Regions from separate parts of the Stenotrophomonas sp. 96582_Sma genome, predicted to be linked through region 2. Evidence: predicted binding sites of a transcription regulator. Region 2 holds the regulator's gene; the other holds the start of a gene.
The links. Region 2 encodes FliA, which starts transcription of late flagellar genes. Its sites were predicted from a motif close to TAAAGTTTNNCNNNCNNNGGCCGATAA; they were not measured.

Region 1 (15,523 bases), 810 kb from region 2:
GGTAGCTGGCCAGCGACACCTCACCGGTGATGTCACTGCCGACCAGGCCGCCGGCACGCAGCGCTTCAATCACCACCAGCGCGTGTTCCAGCTGGAAGCGGCCCTGATCCCAGTTGCTGCGGGCCACGTCCTCGGCAAACACATCCTTGTCGATCGACAGGTAGGTCGGCTGCGGCGACTTGGCCTGCTCGGCAGCGAACGCAGCCACCAGCGCTTCGGGATGCTCGAAACGGCGGAAGGCGTGGCCCATGCCGAGACGATGCCCCCAGCCCACGTCCACATCCATGCACCAGTACGTCAGCCGGCCGCTCATCAGCGGGCGCCAGTGGTTCTCCCAGGCATGGCCGAGGCCGATGTCGCTGGAGGTGATGCCGAGCACGTGGATGTGCGAGATCTGCGGCAGCTTGCTGGCGGCGTTCACCCACGAACCGCAGTGCATGCCGAACGGGAAGCGCATGTTGTCCGGATGGTTGTCCAGCACCACCAGCTGGAACGGCGCCTGCGTGCGCATGCGCTGCAGCAGCGGCAGGCTGAGGTGGTGGAAGTCGCCACTGCCGAGCATCACCGTGCCGAGCTGGGCCGGCAGCGGTGCCAGCACTTCAGCGGCGAAACGGTCGAGGGTGGCATTGCTGCAGGCGAAGCGCAGTGGACCGTGCCATTGCGGCAGGGCCAGCGTCTGCGCCTGGGGCAGCGGCAGCACGCCACCGTCCAGGTCCAGGATCAACGGGGAACGCAACGGCATCGTTCAACCGCCTCCATCAGGTTCGCCCTGCAGGTACGGGGCCAGCCTGCGCAGGGCGGCGCGCAGCAGCGGGGAACGGGCGTGGATCGCATGCCGGGTGGAGGTGAAGCTGGCACCCAGTTCGGCCTTGATCCGCGAATCGGTCCAGCCGGCCACGTAGTGGCTCAGGCTGTGCTGCAGCGCGTATTCGAGGTTGTGCATCCAGCTCACCGCGTACAGGTTGTGCTCGCGGGACTGCGGATAGGCCAGGCCGATGTACTTGTCCACCAGCTTGCCCGCATGCACGTAACACAGGTTCCAGCCGATCAGCTGGCCCTGGTGGCGGTACAGGAACATCCGTCCCTGGCCCTGGCTGTCGGCCAGAAGATGCTGGAAGTAGGGCAGGTCGAGCTGGTCGAAATGCACCGCGCTCTGCGCGTACACGCCCAGGTACAAGGCATACAGTTCGGCCTGGAGCTGCGGGTCGGCCAGGGCCGGATCGCCGGTGGCGATGCAGTCGATCTGCAGGTCGTCGCGCGAGCGCAGCTTGCGCCGGATGTTCTTGCGGCGCGAAGACGACAGGCGGCCGAGATAGCCATCGAGCGAATCGAAATCGATCGCCACCCAGGCCAGCGGCATGCCTTCCAGTTCGACGAAGCCGCGTGCCAGCAATGCCTGCAGGAAGGCGCCGCTATGTGCGTTGGCGGCATCATCCAGCAGCGGTGAATCGATCGCCAGGTCCTTGACCACCAGCAGGCGGGTATCGCCGATCGCGTGACGCGTCACGTCCTCAGCCAATGCTTCTGGTGCGACGTGCGCGGGCAGCGGGGTGTACTCGGTGCTGGTGGCACCGACGAAGCGGGTCTTCCAGGTGATCCATGGCCGCCACAGGCGCGACAGCGGCAGGCCAAGCAGCTTGCCGCGCAGGTCGTCGTCCATGGTGGTGGTCAGATCCAGCGGCGCACGGAAGGTCGGCAGGCCACTGGGCAGGCGGCCTGCCTCGAACCCGAGCGGCGGGTGGGCCAGGAAGCCCTCCAGCAGCGCGGCCGGTTCCAGCGCGGTGCTGGATGCGCGTGACGTCATTTCCATCGGCACGGGAACCGGCAGCGCATCGGACCTCAGCCCTTGGCCTTGGTCAGCGCCTGGTCAAGCAGGGTGATCGCCAGGTCGATCTCTTCGTAGCTGATGTCCAGCGACGGCGCGAAGGTGATCACGTTCTTGTACCAGCCACCCACGTCGAGCACGAGGCCCATGCGCTTGCCGTCGTGCAGCAGGTCACCGGCCAGGCCGATGTCGACCATGCGGTCCAGCAGTTCCTTGTTCGGGGTGTAGCCGTCGGTCTGGCAGATTTCTGCACGCAGGGCCAGGCCCAGGCCGTCGACGTCGCCGATTTCCGGGTGGCGCTTCTGCAGGCCACGCAGGCCATCGAGGAAGTACGCGCCCTTTTCCGGCACGGTGCGCTCGTAATCCATTTCCTTGCCCAGCTTCAGCACTTCCAGGCCCAGGCGGGTGCCCAGCGGGTTGGAGTTGAAGGTGGAGTGGGTGGAGCCCGGCGGGAACACGGTCGGGTTGATCAGCTCTTCGCGCGCCCACAGGCCCGACAGCGGGTTCAGGCCGTTGGTCAGCGCCTTGCCGAACACCAGCACGTCCGGGGTCACGCCGAAGTGCTCGATGGCCCACAGCTTGCCGGTGCGCCAGAAGCCCATCTGGATTTCATCGACGACCATCAGGATGCCGTACTTGTCCAGCACGCGCTTGAGGCCGGTGAAGAAGTTGCGCGGCGGGATGACGTAGCCGCCGGTGCCCTGGATCGGTTCGACATAGAATGCGGCGTACTCCGCCTGACCGACCTTGGGATCCCACACGCCGTTGTATTCGCTTTCGAACAGGCGCTCGAACTGCCACACGCAGTGGTCGGAATACTCTTCCGGGGTCATGCCCTTCGGGCGACGGAAGGGGTAAGGGAACGGAATGAACATCGCGCGCTCGCCGAAGTGGCCGTAGCGGCGGCGGTAGCGGTAGCTGGAGGTGATCGACGACGCACCCAGGGTACGGCCGTGGTAACCACCTTCGAAGGCGAACATCAGGCTCTTGCCGCCGCGTGCGTTGCGCACGATCTTCAGCGAGTCTTCGATGGCCTGCGCGCCGCCGACGTTGAAGTGCACGCGGCCGTCGAGGCCGAACTTTTCGTGCATGTCCACGGCGATCGTCTTGGCCAGCTGCACGCGGGTCGGGTGCAGGTACTGGCTGGCGACCTGCGGCAGGGTGTCGATCTGGTCCTTGAGCGCGTCGTTCAGACGCTTGTTGCTGTAGCCGAAGTTGCAGGCCGAGTACCACATCTGCAGGTCGAGGTAGGGCACGCCCGCACCGTCGAACATGTAGCTGCCTTCGCCGCGCTGGAAGATCTTCGGCGGGTCGACGTAGTGGACGGTGTCGCCGAAGGAACTGTAGCGGGCTTCGTCGGCCAGCAGCTGCGCGTCGGAGGCGGCGGCGTCGGCGTTCTTGTCAAAAATGTTCATGCAGTTCGGTTCCGTGAAGGACGTTCGAAAGAGGTAGCGGGGGCGTGCTTGGAAGGGAGTGCTCAGGCGGTGGCCAGCAGCAGGGGCAGTACGGCGGGCTGCGGGCTGGCGTCGATACGACGTGGCTGCAGCAGGCTGCCATCGAGCAAGCGCGGCAGCAGTGCGATTGCATCGTGGAAGGTATCGATGGCGGCATGCTCGATGCCGGCATGGGTGCAATGGGTGATCAGGCGACGCTTGGCGAACACGAAGTCGGCATCTTCGGAGACGCAGAAATCCGAACTGCCATCGCCGATCATCAGCACACGCGGTGCTTCGTTGGCGCGCGCCTGCGCAGCGCAGGTGCACTTGCAGGTGCCGCTGCGGCAGCCTTCGGCCTGGTAGGGCGATTCCAGTTCCCAGTGGTCATCGCACCAGCGCAGGTGGTTGGCCACCACCGGCAGTTGCGACAGGCCGTGGTTGGCGAGGATGCGGTGGATCGCATAGTCCAGGCCGTCGCTGACGATGCGCAGCGGCACGCCCAGCTGTTCGGCACGGCTGACAAAGGCGGCAAAGCCCGGATCGATCTGCACCTGGTCCAGGTGGGCGTCGAGCGTGGCCGGGTCCAGCTTCAGCAGCCTGACCTGGCCCTGCATGCATTCGCGCGAGCCGATCTCTCCCGCTTTCCACTGGTCTTCCAGTTCCTGCCAGCCCGGCTGGCCGTATTTCTCCAGCAGCGAGTCAATGACATCTTCGAGGCTGATGGTGCCGTCGAAGTCACACAGGATGCTCCAGTGCATGGGCAGGTCCGTCGATGAAAGGAACGTCCGGCGCGATGCCGGGCCAGGCTCAATGTAGGCAGGCAGCCTTTCTCGTTCCTTTCCTGTTGAAAGCCTGCATTGCAGGGCGCGGAAAGCGTTCAGGAAGGTGCATGGATGAATGCGTGAGGCGCACTCCATCCGTGCGTCCTGGCGTCACGCGCGGGCCAGTGCCCGCAGTATTTCGGCGGTCTCTTCACGGGTCTGCCAGGCGCTGTTGCCGAGGGTCAGCATGCGTGCGGCGAAGTCGCGTGCGTTGGGCATGTCGTCCTGCGGCACGATGCCGCGCAGGTAGGCATAGCCGGGCAGGGCATGGATGAACATGCGGCTGGCGCCAAGCCCGCGTGGCCACAAGTCCTTCAGTACCGCATCGCGGGCGCGTTGGCTGGGCAGCAGCAGCATTAACAGTGGCCAGGTGCCACCGCTACCGGCCAGCCCATCGACCACCTCAACGGCGGGCAGCTGTGCCAGCTGCACCCGCAGCTGCAACGCACGCAGCCGACCGGCCTGAAGGAATGCCGGCAAGCGCCGCGCGGCATGCGCGCCGATGTTCTGCCGCCACTGGCTGACCCGGTGCTGCGGGATATCCAGCGGGAAAATGTCACCGACCGCATCTTCCAGATCGCCACGCTGAAGCGCATTGCGCAGTGGATTGCCATACACCAGTGACAGCAGCGAAGGGCGATAGCAGGCAGCAAGGCCCAGCAACTGCAGGCTCCGCAGCAGCTCCCAGCGCAGGCTGGAGCGAACGTGCTGGACGGCATGTTCGGCCAGCGCAGCACGCAGTTCGTCATCGCGGCTGACCAGCAGGCCGCCTTCATGCAGGCTCAGGCCCTTGCCGGCGGCCAGGCTGAAGAATCCGATATCGCCGCGCAGGCCGACACTGCTGTTGCCGACCCGTGCGCCGAGTGCCTGCGCGGCATCTTCGATCACCCAGGCGCCGGCGTTGCGGGCGACTTCGCAGGCCAGCTCGACATCGGCAATGCGCCCGCCCAGGTGGGTGGGCAGGATCGCCAGCGTGCGCGCATCGGCCAGCCGCTTAAGCTGGCCGGGGTCGAAGTCGAAATGACCGCGCCGGGTATCGCACAACTGCACGCGCAGGCCCAGGCTGTGCACCGCGATCGGCACCAGCGGGCAGGTATAGGCCGGCATGATCACGGTGTCGCGCTTTGGCGCACGCTTGCGCAGCGTGCGCAGGGCGATCAGCAGCGCGTGCGTGCCGGAACAGGTCAGCTGCAGCGGCGGTGTGCCGAGCTGGCTGGCAAGGATGTCACGCAGGTCGCCGCCACCGGGAAGGAAATCGCTGGCCTGCATCGGCAGGCCGGCGGTTGGTGGCAGTTCGCGCGCGAACAGGCTCATCGCAGCGCGCTCACGGGGTGCTTTCGGCAGGGCTGTGCGGGTCGTGCGCCTCGGCGCGGCCGAGGCAGACGATGCCGGCCACGATCAGTACCGCACCGAGCAGATGGTGCAGGGTCAGCGGCTCGTTCAACAGCCACGCCGACAGCAGCAGCACGCTGATCACTTCCAGGTGCGAGGCAGCAAAGGCGGGACCGATCGGCGCATGGCGCAGCAGGCTCATCCAGGTGAAGAATGCACCCACGTAGCCGAGGATGGCGCCGTAAACCCACGGCTGCGACAGCACGCGCAGCAGCCAGGCGGTGTTGGCCTCGACCGGCAACGCGGCGTCACCGGCGTACTTGAAGCACAGCTGGGCCAGCGTGTCGAAAGCCATCAGCAGCGGGAAGCCGATCACATACAGGCGCCTCATGAGCCGGCCCCCACCACGGCTACGCCGGCGGTGACCAGCAGCATGCCGGTCACCCGCAGCGGCGTGAGTTTCTCGCGGAACAGGAAACGGCCGGCGATCATCAGCGCGACGATGTTGATCGAGCCCAGCAGCACGCCCTTGGACAGCGGCACCAGCGACAGGAACGCGATCCAGGCGACGAACTCAAGCACGTAGCAGGCGATGCCGATCCACAGCCAGGGACGGCTGAGCATGTGTTTCCAGCGCTGCAGTCCTTCGCCCTCCTGCGGATCGCTGGCGGCGGCCTTGAAGGCGAGCTGGCCACCGGTATCGAGCACGACATTGGCCAGCCACAGCAGCGTGGCAAGTGCCCCCATGTCAGGCCACCGCCTTGAGCACGCCAGTGCGTTCACCGATTTCGGTGAAGAAGCGCGCGCTGCGGCGGATCACATCGCGGCGTTCGCGGTCGATGGTGATCATGTGGTAACTGTCTTCCAGCACCACCAGTTCCTTCGGGCCGCTGACCCGCGACATCACCAGCTCGGCGTTGCCCATGCTGGCCACGTCGTCCTCGCGGGCGTGCATCACCAGGCACGGCGCGGTGACCTGGTGCAGGTGGCGGCGGGTCCAGTTGCTCAGGGCGCGCATTTCGGCCAGGGCGTGCCAGGGGTTGCCCGGCAGGCCGGCGGCGGCGCTGTCGCCGGACAGCATGGCGGCACTGACTTGTGCACGCAGGCGCTCGTCACGCAGGCCGTACGGCGGCTCTTCCATGAATATGCGGTCGCGGCCGATGTTGAAGCGCTTGAACCACGGCAGCAGGAACGAGAAGCGGGCCACGGCGGGGATGTTCCAGCCGTCATAGCGGAAGGTGGCGCCGTACACGCCAACCCCGGACACCCACTCGGGGCGACGTGCAGCCAGTGCCAGCGACAGCACCGCGCCCATCGACAGGCCGCCGACGAACAGCTGGTCGACCTTGCCGCGCAGGGTTGCCGCCGCATCTTCCACGCCCTGGTACCACTGTTCCCAGGTGGTCGCCAGCAGGTCATCCACGCTGCCGCAATGGCCGGGCAGCTGCACGCCGTGCACGGTGAAACCGGCGTTGTTCAGCCCTTTGCCCAGCATGCGCATTTCCGCCGGGGTGCCGGTCAGGCCATGGACCAGCAGCACGCCCTGTGGGCCACCGGGGAGGAAGAAGTCGTGCGATTCGGTCACCTGGCGGCTCCGGGACGGCAGTGGGGATGGCAGGATCGCAAGCGCGATTTTCGCCAGCCTTTCAGCGCCCCGGGCCGGGTCAGGGCGCCTTCAGCAGCGGCAGCGTGATGGCGACTTTCAGTCCGCCACCTGGGCGGTTCAGGAAGCTCAGGCGGCCGCCGAAGTGCTCCACCGCCTCGTGCGCGATGGCCAGGCCGAGGCCGGTGCCGCTGGCAGCGGTGCCCGGCGCCCGGAAGAAGCGCTCGCCCAGCCGTGGCATCACGTCGTCGGGCACGCCAGGGCCGTTGTCTTCCACATACAGTTCGACATCATTGTCGTCCAGCGCGTGCACGCCCACCGTGACGGTTGCATTGCGGCCGGCATAACGCAGGGCGTTGTCGATCAGGTTGTCCAGCGCTTCCTGCAGCATGGCGCCGTTGCCCAGTACACGCAGCGGATGGGGACTGCCGCGGTAGCCCAGATCGATGCCATCGCGGATCGCCTCCGGTACGCGCATGCCGACCCACTGCGGTACCAGCTCGCACAGGTCCAGTGCCTCCACGGTATCGGGCACGGTCTGCGCCCGGCTCAGTGCCAGCAGCTGGGTGCTGACCCGCGCGGTGCGCTGGTTGAGCCGGCGGATGTGCTGCAGCGCCTCGCGCACTGTATCGGGGTCGCCATGTGCCAGTGCCTGGTCCACATGCAGGGCCATGCCCGCCAGCGGCGAACGCAGCTGGTGCGCGGCATCGGCGATGAAACGGTTCTGCAGGGTGATCATTTCCGCCTGGCGGGCAAACAGATCATCGATGGTGCTGATCAGTGGCTGGATCTCCTCGGGCACGTCGGCATCGGAGATCGGCGCCAGTTCGCCGCGGCGCTGGGCCAGGCGGGTCCTCAGCGGGGTCAGGATACGCAGGCCATAGGTCACGCCGAACCAGACCAGCGCTGCGGTACCCAGCGCCAGCATGGTCATCAGCGGGATGATGATCATCAGGATCTCGCGCGCACGCTGCCGGCGGTCGGCCATGCTCTCGGCCACGGTCACCGCCAGCTGGTCCTGCGGATCGTTCATCGCCTGCGTGCAGACGGTGGCCATGCGCACCTGCTGGCCATTGAGGTTGCCGTCGTACAGCGCCGGATGCACGCCGGTGCAGTCCTGCGAAGGGGCGTACGGGCTGAAGTCTGCATTGCCGCTGAGCGTACCCATGCGGCTGCTGTCGACGTTGAAGTAGCGATGGCCGTCGGGGTCGTACTCGATCAGGAAGCGCGCCTGCGGAGACAGGTCGCTGGTCACCGGCATGGTGCTCAGCATCTGCGCGAACGAATGCGTGTCGTCGATCAGGTTGCGGTCGTGGATGCGGTTGGAATAGTCCAGCGCAACGTAGTAGGCCAGGATCGTGTTGAACGTGAGCAGGCCCAGCATCGGCAACGCCAGGAAGGCGAGCAGGCGCCGACGCAGGCTGGGTGGTCCACTGATCACGGGGCGCTGTCGTCCTGCGCGTCTTCCAGCATGTAGCCCAGCCCGCGCACAGTGCGGATGCCCATGCCGCCGGGCTGCAGCTTGCGGCGCAGGCGGTGCAGGGCGATGTCCAGGCCGTTGTCGGTGAGGTCCTGGCCCCAGTCGCACAGCGCTTCCACCAGTTGCGCGCGCGACACGATGCGCTCGGCGCGTACCGCCAGTGCCGACAGCAGGCCGAACTCGCGCGCGGTCAGTTCCAGCGACTGGTCGTCGATCCACACCCGGTGCCCGGCCAGATCGATACGCAGGCGGCCGATGCGCAGGTCCGGGTTGCCATTGCTGGTGACCCGCCGCAGCTGCGCACGCACGCGTGCTTCGAATTCGTCCAGCGCGAACGGCTTGACCAGGTAGTCATCGGCGCCCAGGTCGAGCACGCGCACGCGTTCGGCCAGGCCATCGCGGGCGGTCACCACCAGCACCGCCAGGCCATCGCCGCGCTGACGCAGGCGCTGCAGCACATCGCGGCCATCCAGCTGAGGCAGGCCCAGGTCCAGCACCAGCAATGCGTACTGGGTCGAGCCCAGTGCCGCGTCGGCGTGCGCGCCGTTGTCGACGTGGTCAACCACGTGCCCCTGCCGGCGCAGCGAGGCGCACAGGCCGGAGGCGATATCCGGGTCGTCTTCAGCAATCAGAACGCGCATGCGCGGGGGCTCCTGTAACGGTCAGGCCCACCGGATGGACGGGGTGGGCCTCTCTCGGCTGCCGAGGGTAGCCGCAAACCGGGTGAAGGTGGAGCGCGCCGCCGCCGCCCGGTGCCGTCGCGCTGTCCCTTCATTCAGTCCTGCAGGCCCGGCTCACCCGGCGCCAACGGCACCCGCGAGCCATCCAGCAGGCCACGGCTGAGCCTGCCATTTTCGATGAACAGCAGTTCGCCGTTCTCGCCGTTCTTGATGCTGCTGTCGATGGCGATCACGCGGTCGCCATGGAAGCTGCTGACGTGTGGCATCGAGGTGTGGCCGACCACGATGCGTTTGAGCTGCAGGCGGTCGAGTACGGTCTGCACCCCCGCGGTGTCGAGGCGGCCATCGAAGTAGCCGCGGTACCAGATCGGGCTGGTCTTGCCGTCATACAGCGGTGCGGTGGCCGGGTCGGCCTTTACTTCGGCCTTGGGCAGCCCCAGCGACGCCTGGTAGGCCGCATTGGTGCGCGCCGGGTCCAGCGCCAGCTGCACTGCCTCGGGCGAAATGCCGCCGTGCAGGAACAGGGTGTCGCCGATCTTCAGCAGCACCGGGCGGGTGCGCAGCCACTGCCCGATCACCGAATCGGCACCGTACAGCTGCGGGTAGCTGCGGCCGAGCAGCTGCGCGCTGCGCAGGTACTTCGGGTTGACGTAGCGCAGGTCGTCGTACAGCACCATGGTTTCGTGGTTGCCGAGCACGAAGTGCACCGCGCCGCCGGCGGCGGCCGCCTGCAGCTGCAGGCCATACAGCAGCCAGAAGGCCTCGGTCACCTGCGGGCCGCGGTCGAACACATCGCCGGCGATGACCAGCGTGTCCTTGCCCAGCGCCCAGCGATCCTGGGCATCGATGACCTGGTGGGCGCGCAGCAGGCGCACCAGCAGCCCGTACTGGCCATGGATGTCGGACAGCGCAACGATGCGCGGCACGGCCGGCAGCACGGAAACCGAAGGCGCATTCGGGGCAGCCACGTGCACCGAGTGCTCGTAGCCGCAGCGCGGGGCGATGTCGGTACCTGCGGCCTGCGTGGCAAGCGTGTGCGACTCGACCTTGTCGTCGCAGATCCACTTGGCCTGCAGCTGGTCGCCCTGGCGGAACACATAGGGGCCATCGGCCTGCACGTGGTCGGCGGGCGCGGCAACCTCGCGGGCCTGCGTGGTTGCTGTGGCGCAGGCCAGCAGCGGCAACAGCAGGGCGGTCAGCAGGGAAGGGCGATCGCGCGACATCGGCGGCATCCAGTGGCGGAAAGGTCTGATGCTAACCGGCGCGGATGTTCGTCGGTGTGCGCGAATGGGCGGATCAGGTGTCGCGCCCGTCGTCCCTGAGCTTGCGCACGCGGGTGGCGCTGGGCTGAAGTGGCTGGCCGTCGCGCCCGCGCGGCTGCATGTAGGGCAGTGGCCGCCGTGTCGCCGATTCGATCAGCTGTGAATGGGCTTCACCGGCCTCGAAGCGATGGCGTTCACCCCATTGGCGCAGCGCGACCAGCAGCGGGAACAGTTCCTGGCCAGCGGCGGTGAGCACGTATTCCTGGTAGGCCGATCCATCGGAGGCCGGCTGCAGCTGCAGGACGCCGGCCTCTACCAGCCGGCGCAGGCGGTCGCTGAGGATGTTGCGCGCCGCGCCGAGGCTGCGCTGGAAATCACCGAAACGGGTGACGCCATCGAAGGCATCACGGATGACCAGCAGCGCCCAACGGTCACCGAGCAGATCGGCGCTGCGGGCGACGGGGCAGGGGCTGTCGGTGTGCATGGTGGACCTCTCTGATGTGGTTGCAGTTTAAAACCAATGGCAGTAGCCTGCATCAAGTTTCAAATTGCAACCACATCATGAGTGCCATATCACTTCCCCGCCCGCTGCTGGTCCTGCTCGCGGTTGCCGCAGGTGCCAGCGTTGCCAACGTCTATTACGCGCAGCCGCTGCTGGATCAGCTTGCACGCGCCTTTGCGCTGGACCGGGCCATGGCTGGCGCGGTGCTGGCTGCTACCCAGGCCGGTAGCGTGCTGGCGTTGCTTGGCCTGCTGCCGCTGGCGGACCGTGGTGACCGGCGACGCCTGCTGCGGCTGCAGTTGATCGCATTGGTGCTGGCGCTGCTGTGGCTGGCAGCGTCACGCACGGCGGGCTGGCTGTTGTCGGGCATGCTGCTGGCCGGCTTGCTGGGCACGGCGCTGACCCAGGGCCTGATCGCCTATACCGCCATGCTGGCACCGCCCGAGCAGCGCGGTCGCGTGGTCGGTGTGGTGCAGGGCGGCGTGTTCATCGGCCTGCTGCTGGCGCGCGTGGTGTCCGGTACGGTGGCGGCGGCCTTTGGCTGGCAGATGGTCTACCTGTTGTCAGCAATGGTGATGGCGGGGTTGGCGGCGCTGCTGTGGCGGCGCCTGCCCCCAGTACCGGTGCCGTCGGTTCCCCCACGCTGGCGCGAGCTGCTGGGCTCGATGCTGGCCATGCTGCGCCGCGATCGAACGCTGCGCGAGCGTGGGCCGCTGGCACTGCTGCTGTTTGCCGGCCTCAATGTGTTCTGGGCGGCGGCACCCTTGCCGCTCTCGGCGCCACCGCTGCATTGGTCGACCGCCGCCATCGGTGCACTGGGCCTGGCCGGGGTGATCGGTGCGCTGCTGGCGGCGCGGGTAGGGCACTGGATGGACCGTGGTTTCGCGCATCCGGTCAGCGTCGGTGCGCTGTTGTTGATGCTGGTTGCGTGGTGGCCCTTGCTGGGCCTGCCGCAGTCGCTGTCGTTGCTGCTGTTGGGCGTGATTGTGCTCGACCTGGGTGGGCAGGCACTGCACGTATCTAACCAGGCATTGCTGCTGCGCGCGCCGGCTGAACAGCATGGACGCCTGGTGGCTTTGTACATGCTGTTCTATGCGGTGGGCAGTGGTGCCGGTGCAGCGGCCGGGCCGTGGATGCAGGCGCGCCATGGCTGGCCGGCGGTATGCCTGTTGGGGGCGGTCATCGCGTTGCTGGCACTGCTCTGGTGGGCAGCGTGGTGGGTGGTGGCGGTGAAAGCAGCGGCCGGCGGCCGTATCGGTAGTGCCGGCTGTCAGTAGAGTCGACTGTCAGTCGACTGCTCTTCGCCCTGCGTGCGAAAAACCCCGCGGTGCGCGCGATAGTCGACCCGCGGTCGACTCTACCTGTCCTGCCGTCATCGCTGCAGTGCGCGCCGTCCCGGCGCTTCCTGCAGGTCCGCACTGGCCACCACCACGCGGTTGCGGCCGCTGCGCTTGGCCTCGTACATTGCCGCGTCGGCACGGGCCATCAGCCGCTCGTAGTCCGGATGGCCGTCGTGGCCGGCCACGCCGATGCTGGCGGTCAGTGCCAGCACCTGGCCGTTGGCCAGTGCCACCGGCGACTGTGCGATCTGCCGCCGCAGGCTCTCGGCGATCACGGTCGCCTGCGATTCGCTGGCAGCCACCAGTACCACCACGAATTCTTCGCCGCCATAGCGGAACAGGTAGTCGCTGCCGCGCGTGAGCTGGCCGAGCAGGCCGGCGACGTGCTGCAACGCGCGGTCGCCGGCATCGTGGCCGTGGCCGTCGTTGATTGCCTTGAAGTGATCCAGGTCGAGCAGCAGCAGCGAGAATGGTGTGCGGTTGCGTGTGGCCAGCTCGATTTCCCGGCGCAGCACGGTGGGCAGGAAGCGACGGTTGAGCAGGTTGGTCAGCGCGTCGCTGCCGGCATCCAGTTCGCCGATGCGCTCGAACAGCAGTGTCATCAGGGTGCGGATGGCGGCCAGGTCCTCGCGGATGGCCGGCAGCACCGCCAGTCGCTGCGCCGGAGCATCGCCGCTCGCGCGCTGCAGGTGGCCATCAATGCGGGCCATCAACTGGCCCACCTGCTGCGTTTCGCTGCTTTCGCCGAAGCTGGGGATGCCCTTGTGGGTGAACCACAGGCCGAACTCCGAGGTAGCCAGGCTGGCGTTGTCGCTGGCCTGCACGTGGCCGGCCAACGCGTAGAGCAGGGCGTTTTCCCAGTCCAGCAGCAGTGCGCGCTGGCGCTCGCGTTCGGTACCGACGTTCTGTACCAGCGAGAACAGCCGGTAGGCGGCGTCGGCACGGGTGGAGCGCTCGCGCGCGTGGGTGTAGGCCAGGGTCATGCCTTCCATGGCGATATCCATGATCGCGCTGAGGCAGTCGATGGCGGCAAATGCGGTGTCGCTGTCCGGTGCATCGTCGCGCAGGCGCACGAACAGTTCGTGCTTGAGCACACGCGCACCGCGGGTAACCAGGTCGACCGGAATGCCGACGCGGGCGTGCACGTCGCCGATGATCCGCTGCGAGGCCACGGTGTTGGCGATGCCGCTGGCATCAGTGGTCAGCAGCTGCGCCAGCCAGCGCTGCATGGCCGGCTGCAGGCGCTGCTTGACCTGGTCGTGGGACAGGAAACGGCGCGCACGGGTGTCCTGCAGCAGTACTTCGTAAAAGCGCTGGGCCAGCGCGGGTGGGGCATCGGTAGCAGCGGCCGTGAGCAGCGCGGTGGCGGCAGGGCCGGCCTGCAGCAGACACTGCTGCCAGGCCTCGGCCAGCGGCTGGCTGGCATCGTCCAATTGGGGTGGTTCCACGTCGATCTCTGACTGCGTACGGCAAACCACGGGTATCGGCCGCGGCGGCATACGGTTGATGGCGGGTTAGCCGGCCAGTTTACGCGCGGTGCAGGGTTGCACGGTGCGCAAACCACATCGGCGCCGCTGCGGCAATGAGTGAACGCATTTGAGAATCAATCGCATTGATGGGAGAATGCGCGCACGGAACGGGCTGCAGGTGCCTGCTGCAGGACTGCTCCGCCTCCCCCTCGTCGTTGCCTCAAGCCCTTTGCCAGAGGCCCCGTAGCCCTGCCAGAAGGTCCTGATCATGTCCCCTGCCGTTGTCCTTTCGCCGCGCCCGCTGGCGCTTGCCGTTGCCGCCCTGCTGGCCGGCAGCGCCCTGACCGCCCACGCCGAAACCGACGCCACCGATATCGACACGGTGCACGTCACCGCCTCGCAGATCGCGCGCCAGGCCCTGGGTACCTCGACCATCACCGCAGAGGACATCGCCAGGCGCCCGCCGGCCAACGACATCGCCGAGCTGCTGCGCACCATGCCCGGCGTCAACCTGACCGGCAACAGTGCCTCGGGCCAGTACGGCAACAACCGCCAGATCGATCTGCGTGGCATGGGCCCGGAAAACACCCTGATCCTGGTCGACGGCAAGCGCATCGGTGCGCGTGATGCCGTGCGCATGGGCCGCAGCGGTGAGCGCAATACCCGCGGCGATACCAACTGGGTGCCGGCGGAAATGATCGAGCGCATCGAAGTGCTGCGTGGCCCTGCAGCGGCACGTTATGGCTCGGGTGCTTCCGGTGGCGTGGTCAACATCATCACCAAGCGCCCGACCGGCGACCTGACCGGCGCGGTCGACCTGTATGGCCTGGTGCCCGAGCACAGCGCCGAAGGCGGCAGCGAGCGCGTCGGCCTGCAGCTGAGCGGGCCGATGACCGACACCCTGTCGTTCCGCCTGTACGGCAATCTCAACAAGACCGACGCCGATTCGCTGGAACTCAATCGTGACTTCGCGACGAATCCGAACGCGGTGCCGCCGGCCGGTCGCGAGGGCGTCAAGAACCGCGATGTCAACGCGCTGCTGCGCTGGGACGTGACCGCCAACCAGGTGGTCGAATTCGAAGCCGGCACCAGTCGCCAGGGCAACATCTATGCTGGCGACCGCGCGGTCAGCACCACCGGTACCTCGACACCGATCGATCTGGGGGCGTTGGCCGAGCAGCAGGCCGAGACCAACCGCATGTACCGCAACACCGGCGCGATCACCCATCGCGGCCGCTGGGGTGATGTGACCTCGCGGGTAACGGCTGCAGTGGAGGCGGTGAACAACTCGCGCATCAACGAAGGCCTGGCCGGTGGCCCGGAGGGCAGCTTCAACGGCACCGACTGGTCGACCTCGCGCCTGCGCAACTACCAGCTGGACGGCGAAGTCAGTTTCCCGACCACGCTGGGTGGTGCCGAGAACATCTGGACGCTGGGCTTTGAATACCTGGACAGCCGCCTGACCGACCCGTACTCGATGAGCCAGTCCAGCAGCAGCGGCGGCGGCATCCCGGGGCTGTCGGCCGATCGCGCACGCGGCAAGTCCGACGCGCAGACCACCGCCGTGTTCGTGGAAGACAACATCTACCTGGGCGAGCGCTGGATCGTCACCCCGGGCCTGCGCTTCGACCACCACAGTCAGTTCGGCAACAACACCAGCCCCAGCCTCAACGCGCAGTTCCGCATCAACCGCGACTGGGTGGTGAAGGGCGGTATCGCCCGTGCATTCAAGGCGCCGAACCTGTACCAGTCGAATCCGGACTATCTGTATTA
Region 2 (15,523 bases):
TTTCACCGGCCACCGCCACGGTCATGCCGTCGAGGATGGCCAGGGTCAGCGGCAGGCGGATCAGCGTGCGGGTGCCAGCGCCGAGGCTGCTTTCGATCTGGACCTCGCCCCCCAGCGCCTGGATGTTGCGGCGGACCACGTCCATGCCAACGCCACGGCCGGACAGGTCGGTGACTGCATCGGCGGTGGAGAAACCCGGCTGGAAAATCAGGTCCCAGACCTGCGAATCGGTCGGGTTGTCCGGCACCGCCAGGCCGCGTTCGGTGGCCTTGGCCAGGATCTTGGCGCGGTCCAGGCCGCGGCCGTCGTCGCTGACTTCGATGACGATATGGCCGCCCTGATGCGAGGCTGCCAGGGTGATCGTGCCGGTCTCGTCCTTGCCCGCACCGCGACGCACGTCGGGCATTTCCAGACCGTGGTCGATCGAGTTGCGCACCAGGTGCACCAGCGGATCGGCGATCTTTTCGATCAGGCCCTTGTCCAGTTCGGTGCCTTCGCCGACGGTGCGCAGGCGGACCTGCTTGCCGAGACGGCTGGACAGGTCGCGGACCAGGCGCGGGAAGCGGCGGAACACCGCATCGACCGGCAGCATGCGCACGCCGATCACCGCTTCCTGCAGATCGCGGGTGTTGCGTTCAAGCTGGTCCAGGCCGGCGAACAGGCTCTCGGCGTGGACCGGGTCCAGCGCGTGCGAGACCTGCTTGAGCATGGCCTGGGTGATGACCAGTTCGCCGACCAGGTTGATCAGCGCATCGACCTTGTCGACGCTGACCCGGATCGAGGTTTCGGCTTCCTGGCCGCCAGCGCTGCTGGCAGCGGCGGCGGGTGCCGCCGGTACAACGGCAGCCGGTGTGGAAGGGGCGGGTGTGGCGGGTGCCTCGGTGGCCAGGCTCGGCGGCGCAGCCGGACGGATGTCCAGTTCGCAGTCGTCCAGCACCCAGGCGAAGGTGTCTTCGATCTTGCTGCGCGGCACCTTGCCGACCAGGCCGAGATCCCACGCCAGGTGGGCCTCCAGCGGGTCGAGCTGGGCGAAGCCGGGCAGGCGTTCCATGCGCGCGGCGACCTGCAGCGAACCGAGATGTTCCAGTTCGCGGATGATGCGCAGCGGGTCGTTGCCGCTCATGAACAGCGATGGCGCCGGGGTGAAACCGATCTGCCAGGCTTCCGGCGTATCGTCCACCTTGGCTGCGGCGGCCGCGGGGGCGCTCGCTGCGGCCTCCCCGGAAAGAACCGCCTCCAGGCGCGCCTTCACCGCAGCAACTGCGGCGGGATCGGCGGCCTGGCCGTGTTCGGCTTCGCGCAGCAGGGCGCGCAGCACGTCCACCGAGGACAGCATGGCGTCGACGGCGTGGCCTTCCAGCGCCCGCTTGCCGGCACGCAGCTCATCGAGCAGCGTTTCCAGCACATGGGTCAGGCCGGCGATCGCATCGAAGCCGAAGGTGCCGGCGCCGCCCTTGATCGAGTGGGCGGCGCGGAACACCGAATTGATGATCTCCGCGTCCTGCTGCCCCGATTCCAGGGCCAGCAGGCCAGCCTCCATCGCGTCGAGGCCTTCGCGGCTCTCCTCGAAGAAGGTGGCGTGGAAGCGTTGCAGGTCCATGCTCATGGCAGTGGTGGTCCAGAAGCGAAGAAGGGGAGCGGTGGCGGGCGATCAGCCCAGCACTTTCTGCACGGTGGCGACCAGCTGTTCCGGATTGAACGGCTTGACCAGCCAGCCGGTGGCACCGGCGGCCTTGCCTTCGGACTTCTTGTCGGCGGCCGATTCGGTGGTCAGCATCAGCAGCGGCGTGAACTTGTAGTCCGGCAGCTGGCGCAGTTCGCGGATCAGCGCGATGCCGTCCATGTTCGGCATGTTGACGTCGGTGACCACCGCATTGAAGCGCTGGCCCTTGGCGCGACCGAGCGCGACCGCGCCGTCTTCAGCTTCTTCGACGGCAAAACCGGCCGAGGTGAGGGCGAAGGACACCATCTGGCGCATTGACGCCGAATCGTCCACCACCAAGATACGTGCGCTCATGCAGCGTTCTCCACAGATTTCAGGTTGTCATGGGTTACGTCCAGGCCCAGGGCCTGGGTGACGCCCAGCAGGCGCGCGGCGTCACGGAAGGTTGCAGTGCAACCGTGGAAGCCGGTGCCGAGGCCTGCCTCGCGGCGGGCCTGCACGAACGCACACAGCACCTGCACGGCGGCCGTGTGGATGCGGGCGACCTGGCTGGCATCCAGGGTCAGCTCGCCTGCCTGCGCCACCAGCGGGGCGAGGCGGTTCTTGAGCTCGGTGGTGCTCTCGATGCCGAGATCCCCACCCAGTTCGACAGTGCTCATCGTTGCTCCGGACAAACGGTTCCGTGATCCATAACGGCACCCCGGCGGGGTTCTTTAGGGGAATCGACGCGGTGCGTCGATGCGGTCGCTGTTGAAAAGGGGACGGAGGGGATTAAGTCGCAACTGGCTCGGCGCTTTGCGCCGATGCGGTGCCTGTCGGGGACGCAAGGCGTTGATCCGTTGGATCAACACCTTACGTCCCCACTGCGTGGTCGCCGTTGCCGAGGGTGGCTGCGGAAGAGCCTGGTCGATTGCGACTTAATCCCCTCCGTCCCCTTTTTTTCCGCTCAACTCAGCAACCGGGTGGCATCCAGCAGGATCATCGGGCGCTGGCTGACCCGGGCGACGCCACGGAACAGGTCGTTGGAGATCTGGCAGATGCGCGCGGTATCGGGCGGTTCGATCTGCGAATCGGTGAGGTTGGCGACATCTTCCACTGCCGACACGCGCAGGCCGATGGTCTCGCCGTCTTCCTCCAGCACCACGATGCGGGTCTGTGAGTCGTCTTCGGCGGCTGCGGCGCCCAGGTGCAGGCCGAGGTCCATCACCGGTACCACCTGGCCACGCAGGTTCATGATGCCCAGCATGGCCGGCGCAGTGCCGCGCAAGGGCAGCAGCGGCACTGGCAGCACCACTTCCTGCACTTTCAGCAGTTCCAGTGCATAGGCCTGGGTGCCGCAGCGCAGGCGCAGCCAGCGCGAGGTGCGCTCGCCGGCGCGTCGGTTCTGTGGATGCGGGCTGCTGGCGGGCCGATGTGCCTGTGCCTGCAGCTCCTGCCAGCTGCTCGGGCGGTTGCCTGCTGGCGCGTCCACGGCCACGCGCGGGGGCGGCGCGGCATCGGTGCGTGCAACTGGAGCGGGTGCTGCGACCACGGCCGCTGGTGGCGCAGGAACGTCCTCGCCGCCGGCTGCGGCCTCGAACGCGGCCTCCAGGCCGGGGCTGTCGGTGTGGGCGAGTCGATGGCTGTCGGCCGGATCGGTCTCGTAGATCACTTCGTCCGGCAGGTCGTCCCATGTAGGTTCCGGGCCGGACTTGGCGGTGGCGGGAGCAGTGGCCGTTTCGTGGATCACCTCGTCAGGTAGGTCATCCCAGGTCGGTTCGCGCGCGGGGGCGGCGACAGGCATTGCGGCGGCCTCGAAGGCGGCCTCCAGTGCTGCGTCGTCCTCTGCCGCGGCAGCAGCAACAGTCTCCGTTTCGTAGATCACTTCGGCGGGCAGATCGTCCCAAGTGGGCTCGCGCTCAGCCGTTGCGGCCGCCTCGAAGGCGGCTTCGAGTGCGGCGTTGTCGACGGCAGGCGCAGCGGCGACGGTCTCGGTTTCGTAGATCACCTCGGCCGGCAGGTCATCCCAGGTCGGCTCGCGTTCGGCGTCGGCTGCAATTGCTGGGCACGCTTCGTCGCTCGCCGGCGGCGGTGCAGCCGGTGGTGCCGCGGCGATCGCTTCGCCCAGCAGTTCGTCCAGGTAGTCGTCCAGTACACCGGTGCTGTTCATGCGGCCTGCTCCAGAGCACGGGCATCCTCGCCGAGGATCCAGTTCAGCGCGCGGCGATAGGCGGCCAGGCCGCGACCCGGGTAATCCTCACCAACGCTCGGCAGGGCCAGGCCGGCGGCGTTGCTGATGCGGGTGTCGATCGGAATCGCGTCTTCCCACACACGGGTGCCGTGACGATCCTGCATCGTGCGCAGCGACTCGTTGCCGGCGCGGGTGCGGCGGTCGAACAGGGTCGGCAGGATCGAGATCGGCAGCGGGCGGCGGCGCGAGCGTTCGACCATCTCGCCGGTGCGGACCATGCCATCCAGGCCATGCAGGGCCAGCGGCTCGGCCTGGGTGGGGATGATCAGGCGATCGGCGGCGGCCAGCGCATTGATCATCAATAGGCCGAGGGTGGGCGCGCAGTCCAGCAGGATGTAGTCGTGCTGGCCCTGGTGGCGCGCAAGCGCATTCTGCAGCGCCAGGCCAAGGCCAGGCTGGTTGGCGCTGCGGCGTTCCAGCGTGGCCAGCGCGGACTGTGCGCAGACATAGTCCAGGCCATGGATGCTGCTTGCATGGCACAGGCTGGAAAGATCGGCGGGCGGGGCGCCGAACAGCTCCAGCACGCCAGCCGGCGGCGGGTCCACCGGTACGCCGAACGCGCGGCTGAGCGAGGCATGCGGATCGAGGTCGATCAGCAGCACGCGATGGCCAAGTACGGCCAGTCCGCGGCCGAGGGCGAGGGTGGTGGTGGTCTTGCCGACTCCGCCCTTCTGGTTGGCGACTGCCCAGATGCGCATCGGTTTACTCCTTCATTGCCGGGGGAACGGCGGCGCCGACGCGGCTGCCAGCCGGCACCGGCGGCAACTTCACCGGTGCGATGGGGTAGGTCGGGGCGGTAGCCGGAGTTGCCGCGGCTTGTTCGGTATCGGTGTTCCGGGTGGCACCGGTGGCTGCGTTCAGGCGCTGACCGAGCGGGTCCACCGAGTGCGAGGTGTCGGCCAGGATGATGACCATCACCCGGCGGTTGCGGTTGCGGCCCTGCGCGCTGTCGTTCTCTTCGCGCGGGCGGAACTGGCCGTAGCCGACCATCGCCAGCCGCGACGGCTGCACGCCCTGGTCGGCGAACAGGTGCACCACGCTGGCCGCGCGCCCGGCCGACAGTTCCCAGTTCGACGGGAAGGTGGCGGTGGCGATCGGTACGTTGTCGGTGTGGCCTTCCACGCGCACGCTGTTGGGTACGTCGCGCAGGACCTCGGCCAGGCTGGCCAGGGTCTGCCGCGCATGCACGTCCAGCGCCGCCGAGCCGGTGGGGAACAGGATGTCGCTGTTGATCTCGACTTCGATCCACAGCTCGGTGCGGCGCACGCTGATCATGCCGCGGTCGATCAGCGGCGCGAGCGCGGCGGTCAGGCGGTCGGCGATGCTGTTGAGCTGGCGCTCGGCGCGCGCGATCTGCTCCTGGTTGTGCACCGAAACAGGCATACGCATCTGCGAGGCCATCGACGGCAGCAGGGTCGGGTCGTGCGACGGCGCAGGCGCCGAGGGCCCGATCTTGGTGCCGGACTTGATCACCGAGGGGCTGTCCCAGCCGCCACCCTGCACCTGCTTGTTGCCGACCTGTACCGGATTGATCGTGCGCGGCGCGCCCCCGAAGGCATCGGTCAGCGCGTCGGCCATGATCCGGTACTTGCCTTCGTTCACCGAGGAAATCGCGTACATGACCACGAAGAAGGCGAGCAGCAGCGTCATCAGGTCGGCATAGGGGATCGCCCATGCTTCGTGGTTGGCGTGCTCTTCGTGGTGCTTGCGGCGGGCCATGTCAGTGCAGGAAGCCGGAGAGGTTGGTTTCGATGTTGCGCGGGTTTTCGCCCTGGGCGATCGAGATCAGGCCTTCAATGACCATTTCGCGGTCGCGGGTGTTGTGCGAGATCACACTCTTGAGCTTGGCGGCCACCGGCAGGAACAGCAGGTTGGCCGAGGCGATGCCGTAGATGGTGGCGGTGAACGCTGCGGCGATGCCGTGGCCGAGCTTGCTCGGGTCGGCCAGGTTCTTCATCACCGCGATCAGGCCAAGCACGGCACCGATGATGCCCAGCGTCGGTGCATAGATGCCCATCGCTTCGAAGACCTTGGCACCGGCCTGGTCCTGGTGTTCCTGGCTGCCCAGTTCGATTTCCAGCATGTGCCGCATCGATTCGGGTTCGACGCCGTCCACCAGCAGCTGCAGGCCCTTGCGCAGGAACGGGTCCTGCTGTGCTTCCACCTGCGATTCCAGGCCCAGCAGGCCCTGGCGGCGGGCGATGTTGCTCCACTCGACGATCTGCTGGATCAGTTCGCGGCGATCGCTGTGCGGCGGGCGCACGACCCAGCGTACGATCTTGAAGGCATGCTTGAACACCGCCGGCGAGGTATGCAGCAGGATCGCGGCGACGGTGCCGACGATGACGATCACGAACGCCGCAGGCGACCACAACGACGCCAGGCCGGCGCCCTTGAGGATGCTGCCGCCGACCAGCGAGGCCAGGGCGAGAAAGAGTCCAATGAGGCTGAGTCTATCCATGGTTCCGGTATCGGCGTGTATGAATGGGACTTGAGACACCGGTAGATCGCGTACAGACGGTGGTCACAGTTTTCGGGGCGCCGGGCATGGCCCGGTGGGGTTCATCGCAGCCCGTCCACGTCCAGGATCAGCGCCATGCGACCATCGCCGATCAAGGTTGCACCGGCATAACCGCGCAGGCCGCGCAGCGCTTTCGGCAGCGGCTTGATGACCACTTCCTCACGCCCGCGTACCTGGTCCACGACCAGCCCGAAGCGCGCTTCGCCAGCCTGCAGCACCACGATGGTCAGCAGCGGCGAGGCGGCCGGCGTCACATCCAGCCACTGGCGCAGATCGACCAGCGGCAGCGTGTGCGAGCGGCGGTCGAGCACGGCACGGCCATCGAACCAGCCCAGCGAGGTGCGCGGCGCGTGCAGCACTTCCATCACGCGGGCCAGCGGCAGCGCATAGACGTCCTCGCCGGCCTGCACCAGCAGGGTCGGCAGGATCGCCAGGGTCAGCGGCACGCGGATCAGGAAGCGGCTGCCACGGCCCAGTTCCGACTGGATCTGGATCTGGCCGCTCAGTTCGCGGATGCGTGACTGCACCACGTCCATGCCGACGCCACGACCGGAGATGTCGGTGACCTGCTGCTTGGTCGAGAAGCCGGGCAGGAACACCAGGTGCAGGCACTCCTCGCTGCTCAGGCGCGCGGCGGCTTCCGGATCGATCAGGCCCTTCTCGCGCGCCTTGGCACGCAGCTTTTCCGGGTCGATGCCGGCGCCATCGTCCTGCACCTCGATGCTGACGTAGTCGCCTTCCTGCTGTGCGGACAGGCGCACATGGCCCATCCGTGGCTTGCCCTGTGCCTCGCGCAGGTCGGGCATTTCCACGCCATGGTCGATGGCGTTGCGGACCAGGTGCACCAGCGGGTCGGCCAGCGCTTCCACCAAGTTGCGGTCGAGCTCGGTCTCGGCGCCGATCAGTTCCAGGTCCACTTCCTTCTTCAGCGAGCGGGCGACGTCGCGGGCAACCTTGGGGAAGCGCGAGAACACCTTGCCCACCGGCTGCATGCGGGTGCGCATCACTGCCGACTGCAGGCGGGCGGTGGCGATATCCAGAGTGGACACGGCCCGGTCCAGCTCTTCATCGCGCAGGCGTGCACGCAGGGTCTTGAGCCGATTGCGTGACAGCACCAGTTCGCCGATCAGGTTGACGATCGCGTCCAGGCGCTTGGTGTCCACGCGCACGGTATGTTCGGCCTCGGCCAGCGGCTTGGCGGCCGGCTTCGCCACCGGTGCCGGTGCGGCGACCGGGCGCGGCGCTGCGATCGGTGCCGGTGCCACCACGGCCGCAGGCTTGGTGCCCGGTGCCGCGCCACCGTGCAGCTGGTCGAGCAGGGCTTCGAACTCGTCTTCGCTGATCAGTCCGTCGTCGGCCTTCTTCGCTGGCGCGACCGCGGTCGGCGCGTTGCCACCATGCAGTTGGTCGAGCAGAGCCTCGAATTCGTCGTCGGTGATCAGGTCGCTGCCACCCGCGGTGGGTGCTGCTGCGGCGGCGGGTGCAGCCACGGCACCGCCGTGCACGTCGAACTGTGCGATCAGGTCCGGCGGCGCATAGCCCGGCTCGGTGCCGGAGGAAACCGCGTCCAGCATCGACTGCAGGTAGTCCAGCGATTGCTGGGCCGCGTCGAAGTGGTGGGCCTGCAGCACGGCCTGGCCGGCACGTGCGGCGCCCAGCGCCTCTTCAGCGGCATGGCACAGCTCGACCATGGCGGTGACGCCGAGGAAGCCGGCGCCGCCCTTGAGCGTGTGGTAGCCGCGGAACACCGCGTTGAGCTGGTCGCTGTCCTGCGGTGCCTGCTCCAGCGACACCAGCTGTTCGCCGAGGCGATCCAGGATCTCCTGCGCCTCGATGATGAAATCGGCAGTGATGTCGTCGGATACCGCGCTCATGCTTACAGCCCCAGATCCGACAACAGGTCGTCGGCGTCGTTCTGCGAGACCGCGTGGCGGTCCAGTCCCTTCAGTGCCGGCCCGGCCAGTTCCGGGTCGGTGCGATGCTGTTCCGGCGGCAGGCCGAGCGCGCCGAAGCCTTCGTGCACGCGGCGGACGATGCCGACCACGCGACGGATGATCTGCCCGGTCAGGTCCTGGTAGCTCTGGGTCAGGGCGATCTCGGTCAGGTTGTGGCGGATGCGCTCGAGCTGCGCGTCCTGGCCCGGCTGCAGGCCTTCGGCGCGCAGCTGTTCGGTCAGGCTGCGGCATTCCTCGGCCAGGTCCAGGGTGCGGTGCGTGGCCTGTTCTGTCATCGCCACCACGTGGTCCAGTCGCGCGCAGGCGTCGTCCAGTTCGCCGGCTTCGCTCGGCACGGTCGGCAGTTCGCCCAGCGCCTGCCCCAGCTCGCGGGCCAGCCGCGAGAGGCCGCTCATCATCGGCTGCGTGCGCAGCGCGACCAGCCCATCGATGCGCTGCCGCCAGGCGGCCTCGTCACCGGACTCGAGTGCGTCCAGGGCCTCCTGCAGGCGCAGGGCGAGGGCGTTCTTGTCGACCGTGGTATCCATCAGGCGCTGGCCGCCAGGCGTTCGAAGATCTTGCCGAGCTTCTCTTCCAGCGTCTGCGCGGTGAACGGCTTGATGATGTAGCCGTTCACGCCGCTCTGGGCGGCTTCGATGATCTGCTCGCGCTTGGCTTCTGCCGTGACCATCAGCACCGGCAGGGTCTTCAGCTTGGCATCGGCACGGATGGCCTTGAGCAGCTCGATGCCGGTCATCACCGGCATGTTCCAGTCGGTGACCACGAAATCGAACGGCTGGCTCTGCAGCAGCGACAGCGCGGCATGCCCGTCCTCGGCTTCGGCGGTATTGGTGAAGCCCAGATCGCCCAGCAGGTTCTTGACGATTCGACGCATGGTCGAGAAGTCGTCGACGATCAGGATGCGCATGTTCTTGTTCAAAGCAGAATTCCTTTGTTGTTCATTCCGGACGGCCGGGGGCAGCCGCCTCGGGGATGTTCATTCTTCGAGGCCTGCGTCGGCAGCCTCGAACAGCTTCAGCCGGCCACGCAGGCGCAGTACCGCCTGGCCGTGGATCTGGCAGACCCGCGACTCGCTCACGCCGAGCACCGCGCCGATCTCCTTCAGGTTCAGTTCCTGCTCGTAGTACAGCGAGAGCACCAGTTGTTCGCGCTCGGGCAGGTGGCCGATGGCCTTGCCCAGCTCGCGACCGAACTCACCGCGCTCCAGTACCTGCTGCGGGGTCGGCCCGCCCTGGGCGACGGTGTCCAGCTCGCCCTGGTCCTCGATGCGCGATTCCAGGCTCAGCACCTGGCCACGTGCAGCGTCTTCCATCAGCCGCAGGTACTCAGGCAGCGGCATCTCCATCGCGGCGGCCACTTCAGTGGCGCTGGCGGCACGGCCACTGCTCTGTTCCAGGCGGCGGATGGTGGCGGCGGCATCACGTGCACGGCGGTGCACCGAGCGCGGGACCCAGTCACCACGGCGGATCTCGTCGATCATCGAACCACGGATGCGGATCGAGGCGTAGGTCTCGAAAGAAGCACCCTGGTCGGCGTCATAGCTGCGCGAGGCTTCGATCAGGCCCATCATGCCGGCCTGGATCAGGTCGTCGACCTCGACGCTGGCCGGCAGGCGCGCGGCCAGGTGGTGGGCGATGCGCCGCACCAGGTCCGAATGCTGGGCGATGACTTCGTTTGCCGCCGAGCGCTGCACTTCCCTGTACTGGGCTGCGCCTTTCATGCCGTCACCCCACGCTGCTTGAGGATGCGTTCGAGGAAGAACTCGACGCCGCCACGCGGTTCGGTCGGCGCCTGCCAGCGCGCGGTACGGCGCGCGATCTCGGTGATCGCCAGCGCCGCCGGGCTGGACGGATAGGCCTTCACCACCGGCTGCTGGCGCTGCACCGACAGGCGCAGCCAGTCATCCTGCGGCACGCAGCCGAGGTAGTTCAGCGAGACATCGGCAAGGAACTTCTCGCAGACGCGGGTCAGCTTTTCGTACAGCACGCGGCCCTCGTTCGGGTCGCGCACCATGTTGGCCACCACCTGGATGCGGTCCACGCCGCGCTCGCGCGACAGCACCTTGATCAGTGCGTAGGCGTCGGTGATCGAGGCCGGCTCGTCACAGACCACCACCACGGTGTCCTGTGCGGCCTGGCAGAAGGTCAGCACGCCATCGGTGATGCCCGCGGCAGTGTCCACCACCATGATGTCCAGCTCGCGCTCCAGCTCGGAGAACACGTTGACCAGGCCAACGTGCTCAGCCGGGGCCAGCTCGGCCATGTGCCGGCGGCCGGATGCGGCCGGGACCACCAGTACGCCGTTCGGGCCTTCGACGATGACGTCGTCCAGCGAACAGCGCCCGGCGACCAGGTCGGCCAGGGTAAAGGTGGGGTTCAGGCCCAGGATCACGTCGATGTTGGCCAGGCCGAGGTCGGCGTCCAGCAGCAGCGTGCGCTTGCCCATGCCAGCCAGGGCCACGGCCAGGTTGGCCGACACATTCGTCTTGCCCACGCCGCCCTTGCCGCCAGTGACCGCAATGGTGCGCACAGGGCCGAGCGGCTCGCTGCGGGTGGCCGACAGCGGGAAGGTCTTGGTCAGCTTGGCGTACTCACGCGACGGCATGGTTCAACTCCGGGTTGCAGGGCATATCGGCCGCGCGGCGCAAATCTTCAAGGCGAAGTACAAGATTGGCTGCACTGGCCCGGTGCAGGTCCTCCGGGACGTCCTGGCCATCGGTCACCCAGGTGATCGGCAGGGCATGGTCCACGGCCACCGACAGGGCGTTGCCGAAGCGGCCGGTCTCGTCCAGCTTGCTCAGTACCAGGCCCTGCAGGTTGGCGGCGCCGAAGCGGCGGACCACCTCGTCCATGTCGCCGAAGCTGGTGTTGGCCGGCAGCACCAGCAGGGTGCGGACCTGGCGGGCGGCACGCAGCCACTGCAGCTGGGCGGCCAGGGCGCGGTCGCGCGGGCCCAGGCCGGCGGTGTCGATCAGCACCAGCTTGTAGTCCTTCAGGCGTTCCAGCAGCTGGTCCAGGTCGGTGCCGCTGTTGGCCTCGTGCACCGCGATGCCGAGCTGGCGGCCGTAGCCGTACAGCTGCTCGCGGGCACCGATGCGGGTGGTGTCGGTGGTGACCAGGGCCACGTCACGCGGCGCGTGCTTCTCGGCGAAGCGCGAGGCCAGCTTGGCGATGGTGGTGGTCTTGCCGGCGCCGGTCGGTCCGACCAGTGCGATCACACCACCTTCTTCCAGCGGGTCGACCGGGGCGATCGGCAGCTTGCGCGAAATCAGCCCCAGCATCAGGCCGCGGCCTCGATGGGCCTCGGTCTCCAGCGGGATCTGCATGGCCACGTCGCGGGCCAGGCCGGCATCGAAGCCATACTCGTCCATCAGGTCCAGCGCGGTGGCGCGCACCGGGCAGCCGCGCAGGCGCTCGTCGGTGAAGCGGTTCATCTCGCGCTCGATCACATGGCGCATGCCGGCCACTTCCTGGCGCAGCTGGCGGATCTCGGCGTCGTCCTGGGCCACCAGGGTCAGTGCCGGGGCTGGGGCCAGCACGGGGGCAGCGCCGGTTTCGTCGCTGGCTTCGACCGGTGCCGGTTCGCTGGCGACGATCCCGGGTTGCGCTTCGGTCACGGCAGCGGTAGGCAGCGGCGGCGGCTGCACGGCCGACGCCGCGCATTCGTGATGCGTCTCGTGCGGCGGGTCGATCTGGAAGCGGGCGCGGTTGGCCGGTGCGGCGGTGCTGGGCGCCGGTGCGACGATGGCTTCGGCGAACGGAGCGAAGGGCTGATCCGGCAGCGCCGGTTCGTTGACGGCGGCGCGTGCCAGGGTGGCGGCGAAGCCGGTGCTGCCGCGGGTCGGCACGATCTCGTCGGCGCTGTCCAGGGTGCGGCCGGTGGCGCCGACCGCAGCGCGGGCGAGGGCAGCCACGGCCGAGGTGGTTGCGGCGACCGGTTCCGGTGCCGGGGTGTTGCTGCGGCGGCGGGTGACCGCGGCGATCACCGCGTCGGCGGCGGTGCGCGGCTTCGGCGCCGGCGGCGGAGCGATGTCACGACGCGAGGCTTCCAGTGCACGCTGCACGGCGCTCTCGTCGTAGTTGGCGGCGGCGACGATCTCGATGCCTTCCTCGATCCGGCGGTTGGACAGGATCACGGCGTCAGGACCATGTTCCTTGCGCACCAGGTTCATGGCCGAGCGCATGTCGGCGGCGACGAATCGTTTGATTTTCATGCTGTGGTCACGGGACGAAGACGGCGGGGTGGCGGTCGGAGAACTCGGGTGGTCGGTGGTCTGCACGGTGCGGGTTCCCCTTGGTATCTGTCTGTTGCGTTGGTTCGAAAGTGGTGTCTGTTTTCTGGCGCATCGGAGGGCGGCGTCAGCTGATCGTTCCGACCAGCTTCAGGCGCTTGTCCTCCGGCACCTCGCTGTAGGCCAGGACCGACAGCGACGGAACGCTGTGGCGGACCAGGCGGGCCAGCGCGGCACGCACCGGGCCAGGTACCAGCACGACCGCGGGCTCGTTGCGGGCTTCCTGCTTGCTGACACATTCGGCCAGGCTCTGGTGCAGTCGCTCAGCGAGTCCGGGTTCCAGCGCGGCGCCGTTGCCCTGCGTGGACTCCTGCAAGACACGTTCCAATTGTGGGTTGAGCGTGAACACCGGCAGCTCCGCCGACATTCCGGCGATCTCCTGCACGATGAAACGACCCAGCGCGGTGCGCACCGCGGCGGTCAGTACGGCCGGGTCCTGGCTGTTCGGAGCGTGTTCGACCAGTGCTTCGGCGATCTTGCGCAGCTGGCGGATTGGAATGCGCTCGACCAGCAGGTTCTGCAACACGCGCACCACCGCCGACAGCGGCAGCGCCTTCGGCGTCAGATCTTCGACGAGCTTGGGCGCGCTCTTGGCCAGGTTGGCCAGCAGGTGCTGCACTTCCTCGTGGCCGAGCAGCTCGGGCGCGTGTTCGCGGATCAGGTGCGACAGATGGGTGGCGACCACGGTGGCCGGATCGACCACGGTGTAGCCCAGCGTTTCGGCCTGGGCACGCTGGTGCGGTTGGATCCAGGTCGCGTCCAGGCCGAACGCGGGGTCCTTGCCGGCGATGCCTTCCAGCGCGCCGAGCGCGCTGCCCGGGTCCAGTGCCAGCTCGCGGTCCGGATGGATCTCGGCGGTGGCCACCGGTACGCCGTGCACCAGCACGCGGTAGCCGTTGGCCGGCAGTTCCAGGTTGTCGCGGATGTGCACCGACGGGATCAGGAAGCCGACGTCCTGGGTCAGCTTGCGCCGCACGCCCTTGATGCGTGCCATCAGTTCGCCGCCCTGGCTGCTGTCCACCAGCGGAATCAGCCGGTAGCCGACCTCCAGGCCCAGCGGATCGACCGGGCGCAGTTCGTCCCAGCTCAGTTCGGCAGTCGGAGCCGGCGCGGCCGGGCGGCCGAGTGCGTTGAGCGCGGCAGCGTCATTGCCTGCGGCTGCCGGATCGGTGGCCGCGGCCTTGCCCTTGCGGTAGACCTTCCAGGCGATGAAGCCGAGGATCGCGGACAGTGTCAGGAAAGCGACGTTGGGCATGCCCGGCACCAGGCCGACCACGCCGATGATGCCGGCGGTGATCGCCAGCGCGCGGTACTGGCCGAACACCTGGCCGGTCATGGCCTGGGCCATGTCCTGCGAACGCGAGGCGCGGGTGACCAGCATGGCCACGGCGCTGGAGACCAGCAGCGCCGGCAGCTGCGCCACCAGGCCATCACCAATCGACAGCAGGGTGTAGGTGGCAGCGGCATCGCCGAACGGCATGCCATGCTGCAGCACGCCTACGGCCAGGCCGCCGAGCATGTTGATGAACAGGATCAGGATGCCGGCGATGGCATCGCCGCGGATGAACTTGCTGGCACCGTCCATCGCGCCGTAGAAATCGGCTTCCTCGCGGACTTCCTCGCGGCGCAGCTTGGCTTCTTCACGCGTCAGCAAACCGGCGTTGAGGTCGGCGTCGATCGCCATCTGCTTGCCGGGCATCGCGTCGAGGATGAAGCGCGCGGTCACTTCCGAGACGCGGCCGGCGCCCTTGGTGATGACCACGAAGTTGATGATGGTCAGGATCGCGAACACCACGATGCCGACCGCGTAGTTGCCGCCGATCACGAATTCGCCGAAGGCAGCGATGACCTTGCCCGCGGCGTCATGGCCGTTCTGGCCGTTCAGCAGGATCACGCGGGTGGAGGCGACGTTCAGCGCCAGCCGCAGCATGGTGGTGATCAGCAGCACGATCGGGAAGATCGTGAAGTCCAGCGGGCGCTTCACGTAGACCACCGCCAGCAGCACCATCAGCGAGATGGCGATGTTGAAGGTGAACAGCGCATCGAGCACCGGCGCGGCCAGCGGCACCACGACCATGGCCAGCAGGGCCAGCACGATCAGCGGTGCGCCAAGGCCCTGGCGGATCATTTCCAGCGCGCGGCGGGTGTTGAAACCGGTGGAGGGCTGGGCGCTCACGGGCGGCCTCCCTTGCCGAATTCATCCACCTGGATGTGCGGGGCGTCCGGCATCGGGCCAGTGCGCCAGGCGCGCAGCTGGTAGACGTAGGACAGGACCTGGGCGACGGCCGAATACAGTCTCACGGGGATTTCCTTTCCGAGTTGGCCTTCCCGATACAAGGCGCGTGCCAAAGGCGGGGCGGAGACGATCGCCACCTTGTTGCCGTCGGCCACTTCACGGATGCGCAGGGCGGTCTCATCCACACCCAGGGCGACCACTTTGGGGGCGTTCATGGCGCCGCCCTCGTACTTCAGGGCCACCGCGTAGTGGGTGGGGTTGACTACCACCACGTCGGCAGTGGGCACCGCCTCCATCATCCGGCGGTTGGCCATCTGCTGCTGCAGCTGGCGGATGCGGCCCTTGACCTCGGGGCTGCCCTCGCTTTCCTTCATTTCCCGGCGCAGCTCTTCACGGGTCATCTTCAGCTTGCGCATCCAGTTCCAGCGCTGGTAGGGCGCATCGATGGCAGCCAGCACCAGCATCGCGCCGGCGGTGGCCAGCAGCAGGCGCAGGGTGAAGCCGAGGCCGTCGGTGATGGCGGTCTCCAGCGGGTGGTGGATCAGCCCGCGCAGGGTGTCGAAGCCGGTCCACACCACCAGCCCGGCGGCAACGCCGACAAAAGCCACGCGCAACAACGACTTGGTG

Region 1: a site for FliA is predicted at 13,762-13,788, ahead of ACZK2R_RS06175 (GGDEF domain-containing protein). Genes of this name have one in related genera too.

Annotation. Positions count from the first base shown of each region.
Region 1 covers NZ_CM151122.1:1,320,705-1,336,227, forward strand. The annotation lists gene ACZK2R_RS06110 (arginase family protein) at 1-742, opposite strand, end outside; gene ACZK2R_RS06115 (GNAT family N-acetyltransferase) at 746-1,810, opposite strand; gene ACZK2R_RS06120 (aspartate aminotransferase family protein) at 1,840-3,240, opposite strand; gene ACZK2R_RS06125 (MtnX-like HAD-IB family phosphatase) at 3,303-4,019, opposite strand; gene ACZK2R_RS06130 (DegT/DnrJ/EryC1/StrS family aminotransferase) at 4,194-5,396, opposite strand; gene ACZK2R_RS06135 (DMT family transporter) at 5,407-5,805, opposite strand; gene ACZK2R_RS06140 (EamA family transporter) at 5,802-6,161, opposite strand; gene ACZK2R_RS06145 (alpha/beta hydrolase) at 6,163-6,999, opposite strand; gene ACZK2R_RS06150 (sensor histidine kinase) at 7,079-8,458, opposite strand; gene ACZK2R_RS06155 (response regulator) at 8,455-9,138, opposite strand; gene ACZK2R_RS06160 (metallophosphoesterase) at 9,273-10,400, opposite strand; gene ACZK2R_RS06165 (winged helix-turn-helix transcriptional regulator) at 10,474-10,923, opposite strand; gene ACZK2R_RS06170 (MFS transporter) at 11,001-12,218, shown strand; gene ACZK2R_RS06175 (GGDEF domain-containing protein) at 12,314-13,729, opposite strand; gene ACZK2R_RS06180 (TonB-dependent siderophore receptor) at 14,019-15,523, shown strand, end outside.
Region 2 covers NZ_CM151122.1:2,127,681-2,143,203, forward strand. The annotation lists gene ACZK2R_RS09865 (chemotaxis protein CheA) at 1-1,606, opposite strand, end outside; gene ACZK2R_RS09870 (response regulator) at 1,652-2,017, opposite strand; gene ACZK2R_RS09875 (STAS domain-containing protein) at 2,014-2,322, opposite strand; gene ACZK2R_RS09880 (chemotaxis protein CheW) at 2,610-3,812, opposite strand; gene ACZK2R_RS09885 (ParA family protein) at 3,809-4,591, opposite strand; gene motD (flagellar motor protein MotD) at 4,596-5,612, opposite strand; gene ACZK2R_RS09895 (flagellar motor protein) at 5,614-6,354, opposite strand; gene ACZK2R_RS09900 (chemotaxis protein CheA) at 6,456-8,288, opposite strand; gene ACZK2R_RS09905 (protein phosphatase CheZ) at 8,291-8,896, opposite strand; gene cheY (chemotaxis response regulator CheY) at 8,896-9,288, opposite strand; gene ACZK2R_RS09915 (RNA polymerase sigma factor FliA) at 9,346-10,089, opposite strand; gene ACZK2R_RS09920 (MinD/ParA family ATP-binding protein) at 10,086-10,973, opposite strand; gene flhF (flagellar biosynthesis GTPase FlhF) at 10,960-12,582, opposite strand; gene flhA (flagellar biosynthesis protein FlhA) at 12,728-14,788, opposite strand; gene flhB (flagellar biosynthesis protein FlhB) at 14,833-15,523, opposite strand, start outside.